Regions from separate parts of the Exiguobacterium sp. s149 genome, predicted to be linked through region 1. Evidence: riboswitches for the same ligand, from Rfam matches in the RefSeq annotation. Region 1 holds a riboswitch; each other region holds the start of a gene.
What was found. Region 1 has a riboswitch for S-adenosylmethionine ahead of KNP81_RS11360 (MetQ/NlpA family ABC transporter substrate-binding protein). Riboswitches for the same ligand answer to the same signal wherever they lie in the genome.
Positions count from the first base shown of each region.

Region 1 (3,969 bases):
AAGAATAAGAGAATGATGAATGGGATTGAACGGACGACGTTGATGACGCTCGACAAGATGCCGTAGAAATAACGGTTGGCGAGCCGCCCGTGCGGTCGCGTCAAGACGAGCAGCGTCCCGAGCGGCAGTCCGATCAACGTCGAGATGACGAGCGCGATGCCGGTCATCGTGAGCGTCTGAATCGTCCCCGTCCAAATCAAGTCACCCCAATTTTCCCAAAACTGAAGCATGGTTCGTCACCTCCTTCACTTTCACACCGCTCGCCTCTAAGAAACGGACGGCTTGGTCGGTCTGGGCCTTATCGCCGTCCAAATGGACGAGCAGATTACCGACGAGACCACCTTTCAACTTTTTGATGCCGCCCCCGATGATGTTCGGCAGTAAGCCGAACCGTTTCGTCAATTGGGCGAGCACGGCCTGTTCACTTTGATGGCCGATGAACGACAAGTTGACGAGCGTCCCGTGCGTGCTCAATTCGTCGACGACCTCTTTCGGGACATCGAGGTTCGTTTTCAAGAATTTGCGCGTCGTCGCATGCTGCGGGTCAGAGAACACGTCGAGCACGTTCCCTTCTTCGATGATCCGGCCGGCCTCGATAACCGCGACCCGGTCGCAGATGCGCTCGATGACTTCCATCTCGTGGGTGATGAGGAAAATCGTCAGCCCGAGCTCGCGGTTGATGTCGAGCAACAGGTCGAGGATCGACTCGGTCGTCTCTGGGTCGAGCGCGCTCGTCGCCTCGTCGCTGAGCAAGATGTCCGGCTCATGCGCGAGGGCGCGGGCGATGGCGACACGTTGCTTCTGTCCGCCCGACAATTGCTCCGGGTAATGTTTCCGATGGTCCGTCAATCCGACGATGTCGAGATACTTGTCGACACGCTCACGGATCGTGCGCTTATCAAGCCCCTCGAGACGGAGCGGGATGGCGACGTTCTCTTCGACGGTCGCCGTCTTCAGCAGGTTGTAATGTTGGAAAATCATCCCGATGCGATGACGCAGCTTCGAGAGCCCTCGTTTGTCGAGTCTCGTGATGTCCTGTCCTTCGATTTCGACCTGGCCCGACGTCGGGCGTTCGAGCAGGTTGATCATACGGATGAGCGTGCTCTTGCCGGCCCCGCTTCGCCCGATGATACCGAAGATTTCGCCTTTATCGATGGTGAGCGAGACGTCGTCGAGTGCGGTGACGGCACTTTTATTTACCGTGAACGTCTTCGTGATGCCTTTAAGTGCGATCATAGGCCCTCCTTAAAACGCCGGGACGATCGAGCCGTCGAACGTCTCTTCGATGAACGTCCGGACCTCGTCCGAGTGATAGTACGATTTGAGCGTGGCGACGACTTCGTCATCCTTGTTGTCGGTGCGGACGACGACGTAGTTCGGATACGGGTTGTCGACCGTGTCCTCGTGGAACAAAGCGTCCTCGTTGATGGACAGGCCGGCACCCATCGCGAAGTTCGTGTTGATGGCCGCGAGCGCGACTTCCGGGAGCTGGGTCGGGAGCTGCGACGCCTCGAGCTCGATGAATTCAAGGTTGAGCGGGTTCTCGGCAATATCGCGTTTCGTCGCCTTGTCCGTCAAGCCTTCCTTCAGCGTGATGAGTCCCGCTGTCTCATACAGACGTAGCGCCCGCAACTCGTTCGCCGGGTCGTTCGGGACAGCGACCTTGTCGCCTTCTTTTAAATCTTTAATGTCCGTCAACTTCTCTGAGTAGAGACCCATCGGGAAGGCGACGGTCTTGAACACGTCGTCGATTTTATAGTCTTTATCGGCTTTTTGCAGTTCGAGGAATGAGAGCGTCTGATAGCTGTTGACGTCGAGGCTGCCCTCGGCGAGCGCTGTGTTCGGCGTATTGTAGTCGTTGAACACCTTGATATCAAGCTCGAGTCCGTCTTCGGCCGCGAGTTCTTTCACTTTCTCGGCGATCTGTTGGTGCGGCCCGCCCGTGACGCCGATCGTGAGCGACTCCGTGCTGAGCGCCTCACTTGCGTCCGATTGTCCGCATGCTGAGAGCGCGATGGCGGCGAGTAGTGATGTTCCTGCAAGTACTGTTTTCTGTTTGATGTTCATTTGTTTTCCTCCTCCAAAATGAAAGCCCGCTACTCATTCAGAGTGGCGGGCACGACAAGTCAAAGTCGGACACGCTCATCTCCCAGACGATTTCGTCTGTTGGAATTAGCACCATGATCATTACGATCTGGTTGCCGGGTTTCACAGGGCCAGTCCCTCCACCACTCTTGATAAGCAATCGGTCTATTTAGTTGTTATCATCTTACTTTTAATTGGTTTAATTGTAAATAGATAATTGTAAATTTTCAAAAATTATTTTCAGAAAATCTTTATCGAGCGGTGCCGGCAATTGTTGCAGCTCGGTCTCCGTCATGACGGAGTCGACCAGTACCGGGATGTCGCTCGACCCGACCCCGAGCGCCGCGAGCGTCGTCGGGGCACCGAACCGTTTCAACCAGGCTTCCAAATACGGGGCATCGGCCGAGCGCCGCAAGCGCTCTTGGACGATTAGGCCGAAGCCGACCTTGTCTCCGTGCAAGAATGAGTGGGTCGACTCGAACCGGCTGAGCGAGTTATGGACCGCATGGCCTACGGCGACGCGTGTCCCGGCGTCACCAAAGCCACCGACGGCGCCGCCGATGGCGAGCACGTGATCGACCGCGAAGCGGACGTCGTCACTATACGACTCAAAAGCGTGCTCGCTCAATTCAAGTTCGACGAGACGCCCGCACTGTTCGGCCAAGACGAGTCCGGTGTTGACGCCGGCGTCAGCTGAGCTGTCACCACTCAAATAACGGGCCTCGTAAAACTTCGCGACCGTGTCGATGACACCTGCCCGGAAGTATTCATATGGTGAGCGAGAGATGACCCGTGAGTCGACGATGACCCGTTCGATGACGACGCGGAACATGTCGTAGCGGTCGTAGCTCCCGTCCTCCTGATAGACGACGCTGAGCGGTGTGAACGCCGCACAGTTGGAGGCGAGCGTTGGGACGACGATGAGCGGGACGTTCCGTTGATAGGCGACAAGTTTGGCCGTATCGACGAGCTTGCCGCCGCCGATGGCGATTAACACGTCGGCGTCAAACGGTTTGAGCCGTTCGACTTCCGAGTCCGTGCACTCCCCGCTGAACCTTGTTGCCGGATAGTCCGCGATTCCCGGATCGATTTCCCGAACGATGCCATATCCGTTCTGACCGTGCAGGACGTGGGCACGTCGGCCGTCGACTAAGTCATCGAGACGGTCGAGCGCGTCATCGGCGTGGTCATATTCAAGGACGGCCTGACGAATCATGCCCGCACCTCCTCATAGGCGGCAAACAACCGCTCGATTCGTTCGACGGCCTCGTCAATCTTCGGTTCCGGTGAGACGAGGCCGAAGCGGACGTATCCGTTCCCTTCCGAGCCGAAGAAATAGCCCGGGGTGACGGCGACACCGGCTTCATGCAGCAGTTTCCGCGAGAACGACTTGGCATCACCCTCAGGCACTTTCGCCCAGACGAAGAACGAGCCTTCCGGCGGTTCGACGGCCCAGCCGGCCCGGTTCAACCCGTCGATCAGGCGATCACGCCGTGCCTCGTACAGTCGTGCCAAGTCATCGCGAATAGTACGGGGCGCCTCGAGTGCGGCGACGGCCGCCGCCTGGATGGCCGAGAACACGCTGACGTGGACGTGGTCCTGATACGTGTTGATCGCCTCGATGATGTCCGCGTTCCCGACGGCGAAGGCGACGCGCCAACCGGACATGTTGAACGCTTTCGACATCGTATATACCTCGATGCCCACTTCTTTCGCCCCTTCCGCCTGCAGGAAACTCGGCGGGACATGTCCATCGAATCCGATGCTGCCGTATGCGAAATCGTGGACGACCATCAAGTCCCGCTCCCGGGCGAAACGGACGGTATCGTCAAAGAAAGCGGGTGAGGCGACGGCTCCGGTCGGATTGCTCGGGTAGTTTAAATA
Region 1 covers NZ_JACSLZ010000008.1:40,208-44,176, reverse strand. The annotation lists gene KNP81_RS11370 (methionine ABC transporter permease) at 1-230, opposite strand, end outside; gene KNP81_RS11365 (methionine ABC transporter ATP-binding protein) at 202-1,236, opposite strand; gene KNP81_RS11360 (MetQ/NlpA family ABC transporter substrate-binding protein) at 1,246-2,067, opposite strand; SAM riboswitch class I at 2,140-2,244, opposite strand; gene KNP81_RS11355 (iron-containing alcohol dehydrogenase) at 2,285-3,301, opposite strand; gene KNP81_RS11350 (aminotransferase class I/II-fold pyridoxal phosphate-dependent enzyme) at 3,298-3,969, opposite strand, start outside.

Region 2 (3,969 bases), on a different contig from region 1:
TTGACGATGCGGCGAGCGAGCGTCGGCTTGCAACAGCCGCAATCGTTCGTGCACTGTTCGTCGCAAGCGTGCGACCACGTGACGGTTACCGTCTCAGCAGAGAAGTCGGCGACGTTGCAGTAGATATGCTCGGGGTCGACGTGGCCTGCTAAAATTGGATGGACGAAAAAGTCCATCCCGCCGCTGACGACGTCAAACTTCCAGCCGTGGGCCCGAACTTGTTCTAAAAATGCCGGGAACCCTTGGCGGAGCGTGATCCGCTCCAACAAATAATCACGGTAAGCCGGGGCAGCCGCGCTCGGCAATAGTTGAAACAGTTGACCGACGCCGGAGCGGATTGAAATCCGTTGCTCGAGGACCGCATCTTTCAACTCGACCCAAGCCGGCGGGGCGAACGCTTTCATCAAGGCGATGATATTGTCTTCCGCCGTGATCGTCCCGTCGAAGTCGCACAGGATATGGATCGTCATCGCGACGCCCACGCCTTCAACGCGGTATCGAGCTCGTCCGTCTGTCCTTCGGTTTGATCGAGGACGTGAGCGATGGCTTGTCGGAAAGCACGAGCCCCGGCGGCTGCGCCATCCGGGTGTCCGTGAATGCCACCGCCGGCGTTGATGACGACATCTGTCCCGAAATCACGAATGATATCCGCGACGAGTCCCGGATGAATCCCGGCTGATGGGACCGGTAAAATCGGTTTCGACCAATGCGGTTCGGCGCTCTGGTCACGAATCGCGAACGCCTCGTCACGCGGTGTCGCGAGGGAGCCATACGGAGACGGGAAGAGCGTCAAATCGGCCCCGGCGAGGCGTGGGAGTTTACCGAGTAAGAGCGAATGACTGATGGACCCGGTCAAGGCGCCGGCAAAGGCCGGGTGAGCCAAAATCGGCACACGGATGTCTGGGTCGTTCGCAAGTTCGCGCAGTGCGTCAAGACCGTACGTATAGACGTTGAATAGAAGCGCCGTCGCACCGGCCTCAATCAGCCGGAGTGCCTGGTCGCGCAGAGCGAACACAGGACCGCTCAACGTGATGGCATAGAGGACACGCTTCCCGGTCGCCTCAAAGTGCGCTTGAATGACGGCCGCTCCGATGCGGGCCCGTTCGAGCGATGGGGTGAGCGGGTTGTCGTATAAAATTTCGTCGTCTTTGACGATATCGATGCCTCCGGCAAACTGATCGCGGAGTTGCTGCTCGAGAAACGCGAGGTCACGGCCGATGACACCTTTGAAGATGCTCATGACGAGCGGGCGATCATGGACACCGAGCAAATCGCGAATCCCTTCGACGCCGAACTTGGCGCCTTTGAAATGAGGCGCGAGCGTCTCGGGCAACGTCAAATCGATTAACCGGATTGAATCGTCGAGGGACAGTTTCCCGAACGTCGTCGTCAAGATGGATGATAAGTCAGGGCTGACATTATGTAACGGGTAGCGGATCGTGAAGCGGCTCGTCGTATCCGTATGTGTGGTCGACACGACCTCACCCCGGTACGCCTGTAACTGCTCTTGCTCTAAGTGAGGCAGCTCCGTCCAAGTACCGACGGTCAGCTCGAGGGCGATTTTGTCGGCGACGGTCGCGACCGCGTCCGTTCGTTTGATTTCATATGTGGCAGTGATACTCATATGGTTCCTCCTTCCAGGCAAACAAAAAATGACCCCATGCCGAGGCAAGAGGTCATCATAAAAAATGAACTCTTATCTCTCAGCTTTCGCTGCAAGAATTAGCACCGTGCCATCTCTGGTCGGTTGCTGCGACATCATCGGGCTCGTCCCTCCGTCTGCTCTTGATAAGAATGTGATTTGAAGTTGTGAAATTTAATTGAATTTTTGCACAGAATCGTCACGTCGTCAATTCCTTTTTTTCCAAAAAAAATATTTTGGGGAGTTGTTTCCATATATGCACAAAAAAAGACGGAGGTGCACGGAGAAAATGACGTTGACAATTGTGACGTCAAGTCCGTAATATTCATCACATAAGTTCACCGAATCGAATAAACCACTCTTATCGCGAGTTGGCAGAGGGAATTGGCCCGATGACGCCGCAGCAACCGACCACTAGGCACGGTGCTACATCCACCAGACGAATGTCTGACAGATGAGAGGAACAACCATTTTGGCTGTGCCTCTTTCTCGCGGAGAAAGGGGCTTTTTTTGTGGGCAACTTACAGGAAGGGGAAAACATCATGTCATATCAACCATTTACAGAACAGACCGTCGTCGAGCACGTCCGTCAACTAGGATACTTGCAAGAAGGAATCGCCGAGTGTGAGGAAATCGGGGACGGTAACTTGAATCTCGTGTTTCGGATTCGCCAAGGCGAACAGCGCCTAATCGTCAAACAGGCGCTCCCATACGCCAAAGTTGTCGGCGAGAGCTGGCCGCTTACGCTCGAACGGGCATGGATTGAACAGTTGGCACTCCGTGAGTTTGCGAACGTGGCGCCGCGTTTCGTCCCGGACGTCCTCGGCAGCGACCGGACGCTCGCCTACACGATTTTAGAAGATCTGTCTGATTATGAGATTGTCCGCACCGGTTATTTGAAGGGGGAGAGCTATCCGGAACTCGCGCGTCATGTCGGTGAATTTTTAGGAGAGACGCTGTTCGCGACGTCGGATTATGCGGCCGGACCAATTGCGAAGAAGCGGATTGAACGTGACTATTACAATCCGGAACTGTGTGACATCACCGAGAAGCTCATCTTCACCGACCCGTTCAAAGACGCAGAGTCGAACAACATCGAGGCGGCGCTTCGAAAAGATGTCGAACGCCTTTGGCAAGACCAGGCGCTGAAGGTCGAGGTGACGAAACTGAAAGTCGGATTTGTCACGAAACATGAGGCGCTTCTGCACGGTGACCTACATACGGGCAGCATCTTCGCGACCCAACAAGAGACGAAAATCATCGATCCAGAGTTCGCATTTTACGGACCGTTCGGCTTCGACCTGGGCCAAATCATCGCCCATTTGACGCTGTCGACGTTCTATGACCCGTTCAAACGCTTCGAACGTTTCACAGACGTCTTGACGGTGTGGGAGACGTTTGAGAAGACGTTCCGGGCCAACTTTGAGCGCGCCGTCGAACCGTTCAACACGGACGGTTTTGTCGACGAGTTGTTGCGGACGATCTTCAGCGACACGATCGGCTACGCCGGTTGCGAACTCATTCGCCGTGCCGTCGGACTCGCCGGTGTCGCCGATCTCGAGACGTTGCCGGAAGCGACGCGGCTCGAACGAAAACGTGACGCGCTTGCCCTCGGGACGGCGCTCATCAAAGAACGCCACAGCGTCGAATCGATTGACGACTTGGTGACGCTTTTGTCGGGGGTGCGCGTATGACGGTCCAAAACATCCGCTTTAATTCGCAAACGGACGAACTCATCCTATTGGATCAGACGTTGTTGCCGCACGAAGAGCGTTACGTGACAATCGAGACGCTTGAACAGGCCGAACATGCCATCGAGACGCTCCAAGTCCGCGGCGCCCCGGCCATCGCTTATTTCGGAGCGTTCGTCCTCGCCAAAGAGGCGGGCCGGTTAATCGATGACCCGGACTTCACGCGTCGGCTCGAACTCGTCGGACGCCGCTTGATTGCGACCCGGCCGACAGCGGTCAATTTGCAAAACGTGATTGAATCGCTCCTTGATTTAAATGTCGGGGACGACTTTGAGGCGATTGCCGAGGAAATCAAACGGCGCGCCATCGCTTTGTACGACCGGGACGTCGATACGTATCGGGCCATCGGCGAGCATGCACTGACGGTGTTGCCGGCCGGAGGGAACGTGTTGACGATTTGCAACGCCGGTGCCATCGCGACATCGCGATACGGCACGGCGCTCGCGCCGTTTTACGTCGGAAAAGAACAGGGCGTATCTTTCAACGTCTTCGCCTGTGAGACGCGGCCGCTCCTGCAAGGGGCACGCCTCACTGTCTGGGAACTCGACCGGGCCGATATCGACGTGACGCTCATCA
Region 2 covers NZ_JACSLZ010000003.1:161,509-165,477, forward strand. The annotation lists gene KNP81_RS05840 (2-hydroxy-3-keto-5-methylthiopentenyl-1-phosphate phosphatase) at 1-470, opposite strand, end outside; gene KNP81_RS05845 (2,3-diketo-5-methylthiopentyl-1-phosphate enolase) at 467-1,624, opposite strand; SAM riboswitch class I at 1,694-1,795, opposite strand; SAM riboswitch class I at 2,001-2,103, shown strand; gene mtnK (S-methyl-5-thioribose kinase) at 2,185-3,336, shown strand; gene mtnA (S-methyl-5-thioribose-1-phosphate isomerase) at 3,333-3,969, shown strand, end outside.
Region 2: another riboswitch for S-adenosylmethionine. It lies ahead of KNP81_RS05845 (2,3-diketo-5-methylthiopentyl-1-phosphate enolase); the one in region 1 lies ahead of KNP81_RS11360 (MetQ/NlpA family ABC transporter substrate-binding protein).

Region 3 (3,969 bases), on a different contig from region 1:
AGCAATTTCATTATAGAGGATATTTCATATAGACTCAATGCTAGAATTCCGCCATTATGGTGGATAGGCAGGACTCGGGCGTGATTGTGCCGAATCTTCTACCATACATAATTGAATTTTTCCCACATAGGAGGGAACCATGAACCATTTCCGCAAGATGTCCGTCCTCGGTTGGAGTATTTGGAGTATGCTATTCAGTTTGACCCTCATCTTGTTCGCTACAGGCGTATTAAACATGCCGGCCATCGAGCCGTTACCGTTCATCTTGATTGCGTTGCTCGTCATTACTTTTCAAATGGACTCCATTGAACGGAAAGGCGTCTACTTTACCTTTTCAGAAAGTATCGTCTTAATTATTTTTTTATTCTTTGATTTTGAGACAGCGCTGTTCGTCAATCAGATTGGACTACTCGTCTTCCAGTTCGTCAACTTGAAACCGCGCGTCGCGCTTCGACGGTTCCGTTTTACGTATCCGTGGAACGCCATCACGTCGTTTTTGGAAATCGCCATCCCGGCCAGCGTCTACTTGGCACTCGGTGGTGTGACCGGTCTCGGTTTTTATTCCCAAGATTCGTTTCTGCCGCTTGCCGGCTTGATTGTGGCCATCATCTTAAACACGGTCGTACAAAAGTATCAAGTCGGTTGGTGGTTCCGTGTCGATATCCCGGTCCGCGACTTTCTAAACATCGCGTTTTACACGTATATCGTCAGTCTCGTCTTCATTTTAGCAGCCTCGCTCTTCCGTGAGACGAACTTGCTTGTCGTCAGCAGTATCGCCGCCGCACTCACCTTCTTTATTAAGCGGCTCATCATCCAGAAAGGTCGGCAAGACGCCTTCAAATCGTTGATTGAACAATATGATGAGGCAAAAGAAGCCGTGTCGTTGTCACAAAGCGAGGCGCAAGCGATTGAGGTGTTCCTCAGTCAATGTGAACGACTCAACGAGTACGACGAAGGGTTCGTCGAGTTCAAACTGTTCGACCGCACACTTTACTTTGATTTAAAGACGCGCCAGCCGATCGATCGCCACGTCGTCTTTGATTTACTCGATGCAACCTATCCGAACGAAGCCTCGGTCGAGTATGAGATGCGCTTTGAATGGGACGCCCCGTTATCGAACGAGTTCGATGAAGACTATCATAGCTTCATCTCGGTCCGTTCCGAGGAAATCGAAGGCATCCGCACGTGGCTCGTCATGACCGGCGAGCACGTCTATGGCTATCCGCCCATCATTCAACGTGAGATTGTCAAACTGCTCAAATCGTTCAATCGAACGATCAGTCGTTGTCATGAACGCGACCGCCTCTATACCGAGAGCCGGACGGACAGCTTGACGTTGCTTGCCAATGCACGGGCTTTTTATGAATACGGGATTCAACAAATCTCGGACGGCTCGATGTATCCGATTTCCGTCGCAATGCTCGATATCGACTTCTTCAAAAAAATCAACGACACGCACGGTCATCAAGTCGGAGACAGCGTGCTCCAAGAGTTTGGTCGCCGCATCCGCCAAGTGCTCCGCACCGATGATTTCGCAGCCCGTTATGGCGGCGAGGAGTTCATCTTGCTGTTGAACCGATGCGATGTCGAAGCCGCCGTCGAGATTGCCGAGCGCATCCGTCAACAAATCGAAACCAAACCATTCCACGTCGACGGAATCGATATCCCAGTGACCGCCTCAATCGGCGTCGATACGATTCAAGCGTTCGGTGACAAACGACTAGACGATACGATTCGCAACGCCGACCGAGCGCTTTACGTCGGCGGGAAGTACGCAGGACGCAACCGCGTCGCCCATTACAATTTTTTGACGTCCTGACTCGCCCCCACGTGCATCGCGTGGGGGTTTGCTATTGACAAGCAGATTTGAAACAGGTACGTTAGGGAACGTGTCTTATAACTAAATATCACAACTTTTTTATCAAGAGAGACTGAGGGACTGGCCCGATGACGTCTCGGCAGCGGGTAACCTGTGCCAAATCCAGCGAGCGGTCTGCTCGAAAGATGAAAAAAGTGTTTCTTGTAGAGAGAGCCTTTTTTCAGAAGGCTCTCTTTTTATTTTTATGAATGAGGTGAATCGATTGGAACAACCAACAGCTAACAAATGGGCGCTCTTGCCCTTACTCGTCTTCCTCGTCTTCTTTATCGGGGCAGGCATCTACTATGACGATTTTTATAAATTTCCCGTCTTGATTGCGGCCTTGATTGCCGTCATCGTCGCGGCGATGATGACGAAAGGAAGCGTCACCCAGACGGTCGAACGTGTCGCCCAAGGCGCCGGCAACCCAAGCATCTTGATCATGGTGTTCATCTTCTTGCTCGCCGGCGCGTTTTCAAGCGTCGCAGAAGCAATCGGGGCGATTGATGCGACCGTCAATGCGGCATTGACGTTATTACCGCCTTCGCTCCTCTTGAGCGGCCTGTTCGTCATCGCGGCTTTCATCTCAATGGCGATGGGCACATCGACCGGGACGATTGCCGCACTGGCGCCGATCGCCCTCGGCATCCATGAGGAGAGCGGCGTCAATATCGCCATCGCAGCAGCGGCCGTCGTTGGCGGTGCCATGTTCGGTGATAACTTGTCGTTCATTTCGGACACGACGATTGCAGCCGTCCGCACCCAACGGACGAACATGCGCGACAAGTTCCGGACTAACTTTTGGATCGTCTTGCCGGCAGCCGTCATCACAACGATTTTGCTCGCCGTCTTATCGAGCGGTGAATCGACCATCGAGCCGGCAGCGTTTGAATGGTATAAGCTGATTCCGTACCTTGCGGTCATCGTGCTCGCCTTGACGGGAATGAACGTCATCCTCGTCTTGCTCGGCGGCATCGCCCTGACCGGCATCATCGGTCTGTTGGACGGCAGTCTAGCCGTCACCACGTACGTCACCGCCATGGCGGACGGCATGATGGGCATGGCCGAGATTTCACTCCTGACATTGCTCATGGGTGGGCTCGTCGGACTCATCTCGCATAACGGCGGACTCACGTACTTGCGTGACGCGCTCACGTCCCGAATTAAAAGACGGGCCGGCGCGGAGTGGAGCATCGCCGGGCTCGTCAGTGCGACAAACGTCGCGACGGCGAACAACACGATTTCGATTCTCGTGGCTGGTCCGCTCGCCGCGAACATCGCCGACGATTATGACATCGAACGTAAAAAGTCAGCGAGTGTACTCGATATCTTCTCGTGTGGGGTCCAAGGTCTGTTGCCTTATGGGGCACAGCTTCTCATTGCGGCCGAACTGACGAACACAGCGTCACCGGCGCTCGTTCCGTATATGTTCTATCCGTTCTTGTTGTTCATTTGCGGAGGATTGGCCATCGCCTTCAACTTCCCGCGTTTCAAAAAACGCGCTTAACGAAAACGACCTTGTGAAGCAGTCGCTTCACAAGGTCGTTTGTCGTTTCGCTTCAAGTTCACGTTTCAGCTGCTCGTTCCGTTTTCTGAAGGCACGCCGTTTAAGCAGTTCTTCGAGTCCACGGCTGATGGCCCATAGGACAATCAGTAATAAGACGAGCATCGATAATCGGAACGGGCTTTGGATAAACTCTTCCCACTGGTCGCCAATGACAGAGAAAATCAAGACGACGAGCAACTTGCCGAACCCGGCCGCCATGATGAACGTACGGAGCGGCATTTGAATGAGCGCGAGTAAGTATGTGATCAAGCTGACCGGAATAAACGGGAGCGAGTACAGAAACCCGAGTGAGACCGGACTCATGTGCTTGATGCGTTCGAGCCAATAGACGCCTTGCTTATGTCTCTCGAGCCACCGCGTCATCGGCTTTCGGAACACGTAGCGAACAGCTACAAACACAAGAATTGTTCCGAGCAAACTCCCGATCCAAGACAGTAACGTCCCAAGCAAAAATCCATATGTCGCTGCGTTCGCCGAGATGATGAGGACGAGTGGGAGAAATGGAAAGATCGCCTCCAGGAACGGTGCCCCAAGTCCTGCCCAA
Region 3 covers NZ_JACSLZ010000002.1:51,368-55,336, forward strand. The annotation lists gene KNP81_RS03430 (GGDEF domain-containing protein) at 140-1,819, shown strand; SAM riboswitch class I at 1,916-2,011, shown strand; gene KNP81_RS03435 (Na+/H+ antiporter NhaC family protein) at 2,064-3,365, shown strand; gene KNP81_RS03440 (TVP38/TMEM64 family protein) at 3,393-3,969, opposite strand, start outside.
Region 3: another riboswitch for S-adenosylmethionine. It lies ahead of KNP81_RS03435 (Na+/H+ antiporter NhaC family protein); the one in region 1 lies ahead of KNP81_RS11360 (MetQ/NlpA family ABC transporter substrate-binding protein).

Region 4 (3,969 bases), on a different contig from region 1:
GACGCACGCTTCCGACAGCTGATCGAATGTCAGCCCGTATATAGATGGTTTCATTGCTATCTGTCCTTTCTTCAATCCGCATACGTACCATTGTAGCGGACGTGGACGACCGGTGCAACGTTCTTATAACGGTGGGACGGGACGTGTCACATGACGCTCGAACGCGTAGGCGAGACGAATCAAGTCGCATTCGGCATAGCTCGTCCCGGTGAACGATAGACCGAACGGGGCCCCGCTCGCCTTCAAGCGATACGGGATCGTGACGGTCGGATGGCCGGCTTTCGCCGCCATGTCATAATTGTGGTCATGCGGCAAGACGAGGGCATGAAGTTCCTGCTCGGCCAACAATCGGTCGATGCCGTCCGTCTTGGCGTGATAAACGTCGTCGAGGCGGCGCGTCAAATAGGCGTCCTCAATCAAGCGGCCCGATTGTTCATCCGCTTTCTCGAACGTCTTCTGTCCATGCGGAATCGTCTCGGGATGACTGTTGTTACAGTTAATCAAATCCGACAACGTCTCATACGGGAGCGTCGTCGAGGCGAGATACGCCTCGATTCCGAGCTTGAACTCATGGTACAGGATATCCCCTTGGTCGAGCCCTGCTTTCGACGGCAGTTCGACGGTGACGACCTCGATGCCGCTCTGTTTCAGCAATGCGATCGCTTCGTCGTAGAGCACCTGCTCTTCTTCAGACAGATCGGTCTTGACGACGCCGACACGCATACCGACTGCTTGCCGCTCATCAAGACAAGTCCGGTAAGGCGGACCGGCCGGAAGATGCGTCGTCGCTGGGTCAGCGGGATCTTCCCCGACCATCGCCTCAAGGGCGAGCACCGCATCCCGTAGTGTCCGTGCCATTGGGCCGGCCGTGTCCTGCGACCGGGAGATCGGGATGATGCCGCTGCGGCTAATCAAACCGACGGTCGGTTTGATGCCAACGATTCCATTATGGACGCTCGGGTGGATAATCGAGCCACTCGTCTCGCTGCCGACGGCAAGCAACGTCAAGTTGGCAGCGACCGCCGACGCCGAACCTGAACTCGACCCTCCGACATCGAGCTTGTCCCCATATGGATTGAGCGTCTGGCCACCAACCCCACTCCAGCCGTTCGGCATGCCCTCAGTCAAAAAGTTGGCCCATTCGGATAAGTTCGCTTTTCCGAGGATGATGGCCCCATTCGCGCGCAGGCTTTGAACGAGATGGGCGTCCCGGCCGGCGAAGTGATGCGCGAGGGCGACGGCCCCGGCCGTCGTCTTCATCAATCCCGCCGTCTCGACATTGTCTTTAATCAACACCGGGATGCCGAGCAACGGCAAGCGGTCACCTCGTCGAAACGCCCGGTCGGCCGCCTCGGCCTCGAACAAGGCGTCCGGGTTCACTTGAATGACCGCTCTCAGCTTGTCGTTCAACTGGGCGATCCGTGTCAAATAGTAGGCCGTCACGTCACGCGCCGTGAACGTTCCTTCTTTATATCCGCGCTGGGCGGTCTCGATATCGAGTTCGAAACATGTGTTTGGTTCAGTCATATAGATTCCTCCTTTGGTCACTCGATGGTATTCGCTATCTCCAGATGATTTCCTGTTTTCGTTCGCCAACGAATATGTAACTTGGTACACTGAAAGAAAAGGGAGGTTACTATGAATCGTTCGTACGTACTCGTCTTATTGTCCGTCTTTGCCTTGTTCTTCTTACAGCTATATGCCGGGGACGCTCCGTATACGCTACCGCTCTCCATCGTCCTCGTCATCTTGATTCTCGGCGCCACCTTGTTCCAACTTCGACGCAAACCAAACCGTTGACGCCGCTTCAAATCTGATGGTATGATGCTCTCACCAACTACATATCGATATCTTGAGTGAACGAGAGACCTGGCTCTATGACTTCACAGCAACCTGCTTCGGCAAGGTGCTACTTCCAGCAAGGCATGTGCCTTGGCCGATATGACAGAGCGCTCATGTCGATGACATGAGCGCTTTTTTTGGGAAAATTGATCGAGGGGGACTTACTAATGGAAAAAGCAACATTCGCAGGCGGCTGTTTTTGGTGCATGGTGACGCCGTTCGAGGAGCAACCTGGCATCGAGTCAATCGTATCCGGTTATACGGGAGGTCACGTCGATGACCCGACGTATGAACAAGTGAAAACAGGGACGACGGGACATTATGAGGTCGTCGAGATCACGTTCGACCCGACGCTGTTCGTTTATGAGCGCCTGCTCGAACTATATTGGATTCAGACCGATCCGACCGATGACGGCGGCCAGTTCCAAGACCGCGGCAGCCAATATGCGCCGGCCATCTTCTATCATACTGAAGAACAACGCGTGAAAGCAGAGCAGAGTCGCGACGCGCTCGCGGCGAGCGGACGATTCAAACAGCCAATCGTCACGAAGATTCTACCGGCCGACACGTTCTATCCGGCCGAGGAATACCATCAAGACTTCCATAAAAAAAATCCGGCCCACTATAAAGAGGACCGGAAGAAATCTGGGCGCGACGCATTCATCGAGCAAGCCTGGTAAACAAAAGACGGGTCGTCTGACCCGTCTTTTTAGCTTTTCGCAATCCCGAGCATGAATCCGGCCACGACGATGAGCCCGATTCCCATAAAGACGAAGACCCGTTCTTTCGTCGTCTTCTCTTCTTTCAATAGATAAATCCCACCGAGCGTCGCCACGACGACGTTCAATTGCGACAAGGCGAACGACGTCGCGATGCCGACCTCACCGCTCGACACGAACAGCCCGAAGTTCCCAATCCCCCAGGCGAGACCGGCCAAGATGTTTTTGAACGTCTTCGGGTCGAACTTCTTGACATCTTTCTCGCGCAAGCTGAACAAGAGCGCTGCGATGAACATCCCGACCGATTGCGGCAAGATGGCCGTGATGCCGTCGACCTCGAAATAGTTCGTCAAGACGGCATACGTCACATAACCGATACTCGACACGAGCAGGACGAGCAAGCCTTTCTTCAAGGCCCCGCTACTGTCGCCGTCTTTGTTCTGCTGATATGACGTCAGTGCCGCCCCGATGATAATCAACACGAGCGCAGAAAAACCGAGCCATAACTCGGTCGACGTCTGCCAATCACCGAGCACGATGACGCCGAACAAGGACGTCCCGACGAGTTGCATACCGGTGCTGATCGGCATCGCTTTCGATACACTTAAAATTTGGAACGATTGGAACTGTAAATATTGCCCGAGTGCCCAGAACACACCGGAGATGAAGCCGGTCACGATTGCTAGCGTCGTGAACTCCGGATTGAATACGAGTGCGATGATGACCGCCATCACCATCGCCCCAATCGTCGTCCCGATTAACTGTTGAATCGGCTTACCACCGACTTTCGACACGATGAGCGGGATACTCCCCCACATCAAGGCAGGTAAGAGTGCGAGTAAAATCATTTCCATAGATAACACCTGCTTTCGTAGAATAACATTACCAATGATTTTCCCACGTTTACGCACGATTAAACTTTGTTCGAAAAAATTTAAAAATATCCATTGCCAAATGTTTTACTAGGATGATATAATAATTTTCGAACGGGGCATTAGCTCAGCTGGGAGAGCGCCACGCTGGCAGCGTGGAGGTCAGCGGTTCGAGCCCGCTATGCTCCATTATGGAAGTCACCACTCATTTGAGGGGTGACTTTTTTTTGCGTCTCCGCCCGGTTTAAGTCACCTGGTAGCGGGTAATGATTGTAAGACATCATTATTCTAAGGGGGACTTACTATGGATCGTGCCTCTGTCGAAGAGACCATTTTAGCCGTCATCGACTGTATGCGGGCAAGCAATCACTGTTTCTCAAAATGTTTACAAGAAGAGGATTTATTGATGGTCGCCGAGTGTATCCGGCTGACGAAAGAATGTTCGGAAGTGTGTGCGCTCGCCTTGAACGCGCTCGAGACCGATTCGGCTTTCACCAAACCGATTGCTGCACTCTGCGCCCAGGTGTGCGACACGT
Region 4 covers NZ_JACSLZ010000010.1:25,608-29,576, forward strand. The annotation lists gene rlmN (dual-specificity RNA methyltransferase RlmN) at 1-54, opposite strand, end outside; gene KNP81_RS12490 (amidase family protein) at 124-1,527, opposite strand; gene KNP81_RS12495 (hypothetical protein) at 1,639-1,800, shown strand; SAM riboswitch class I at 1,845-1,945, shown strand; gene msrA (peptide-methionine (S)-S-oxide reductase MsrA) at 2,010-2,522, shown strand; gene KNP81_RS12505 (GRP family sugar transporter) at 2,552-3,415, opposite strand; tRNA gene KNP81_RS12510 (tRNA-Ala) at 3,550-3,622, shown strand; gene KNP81_RS12515 (four-helix bundle copper-binding protein) at 3,738-3,969, shown strand, end outside.
Region 4: another riboswitch for S-adenosylmethionine. It lies ahead of msrA (peptide-methionine (S)-S-oxide reductase MsrA); the one in region 1 lies ahead of KNP81_RS11360 (MetQ/NlpA family ABC transporter substrate-binding protein).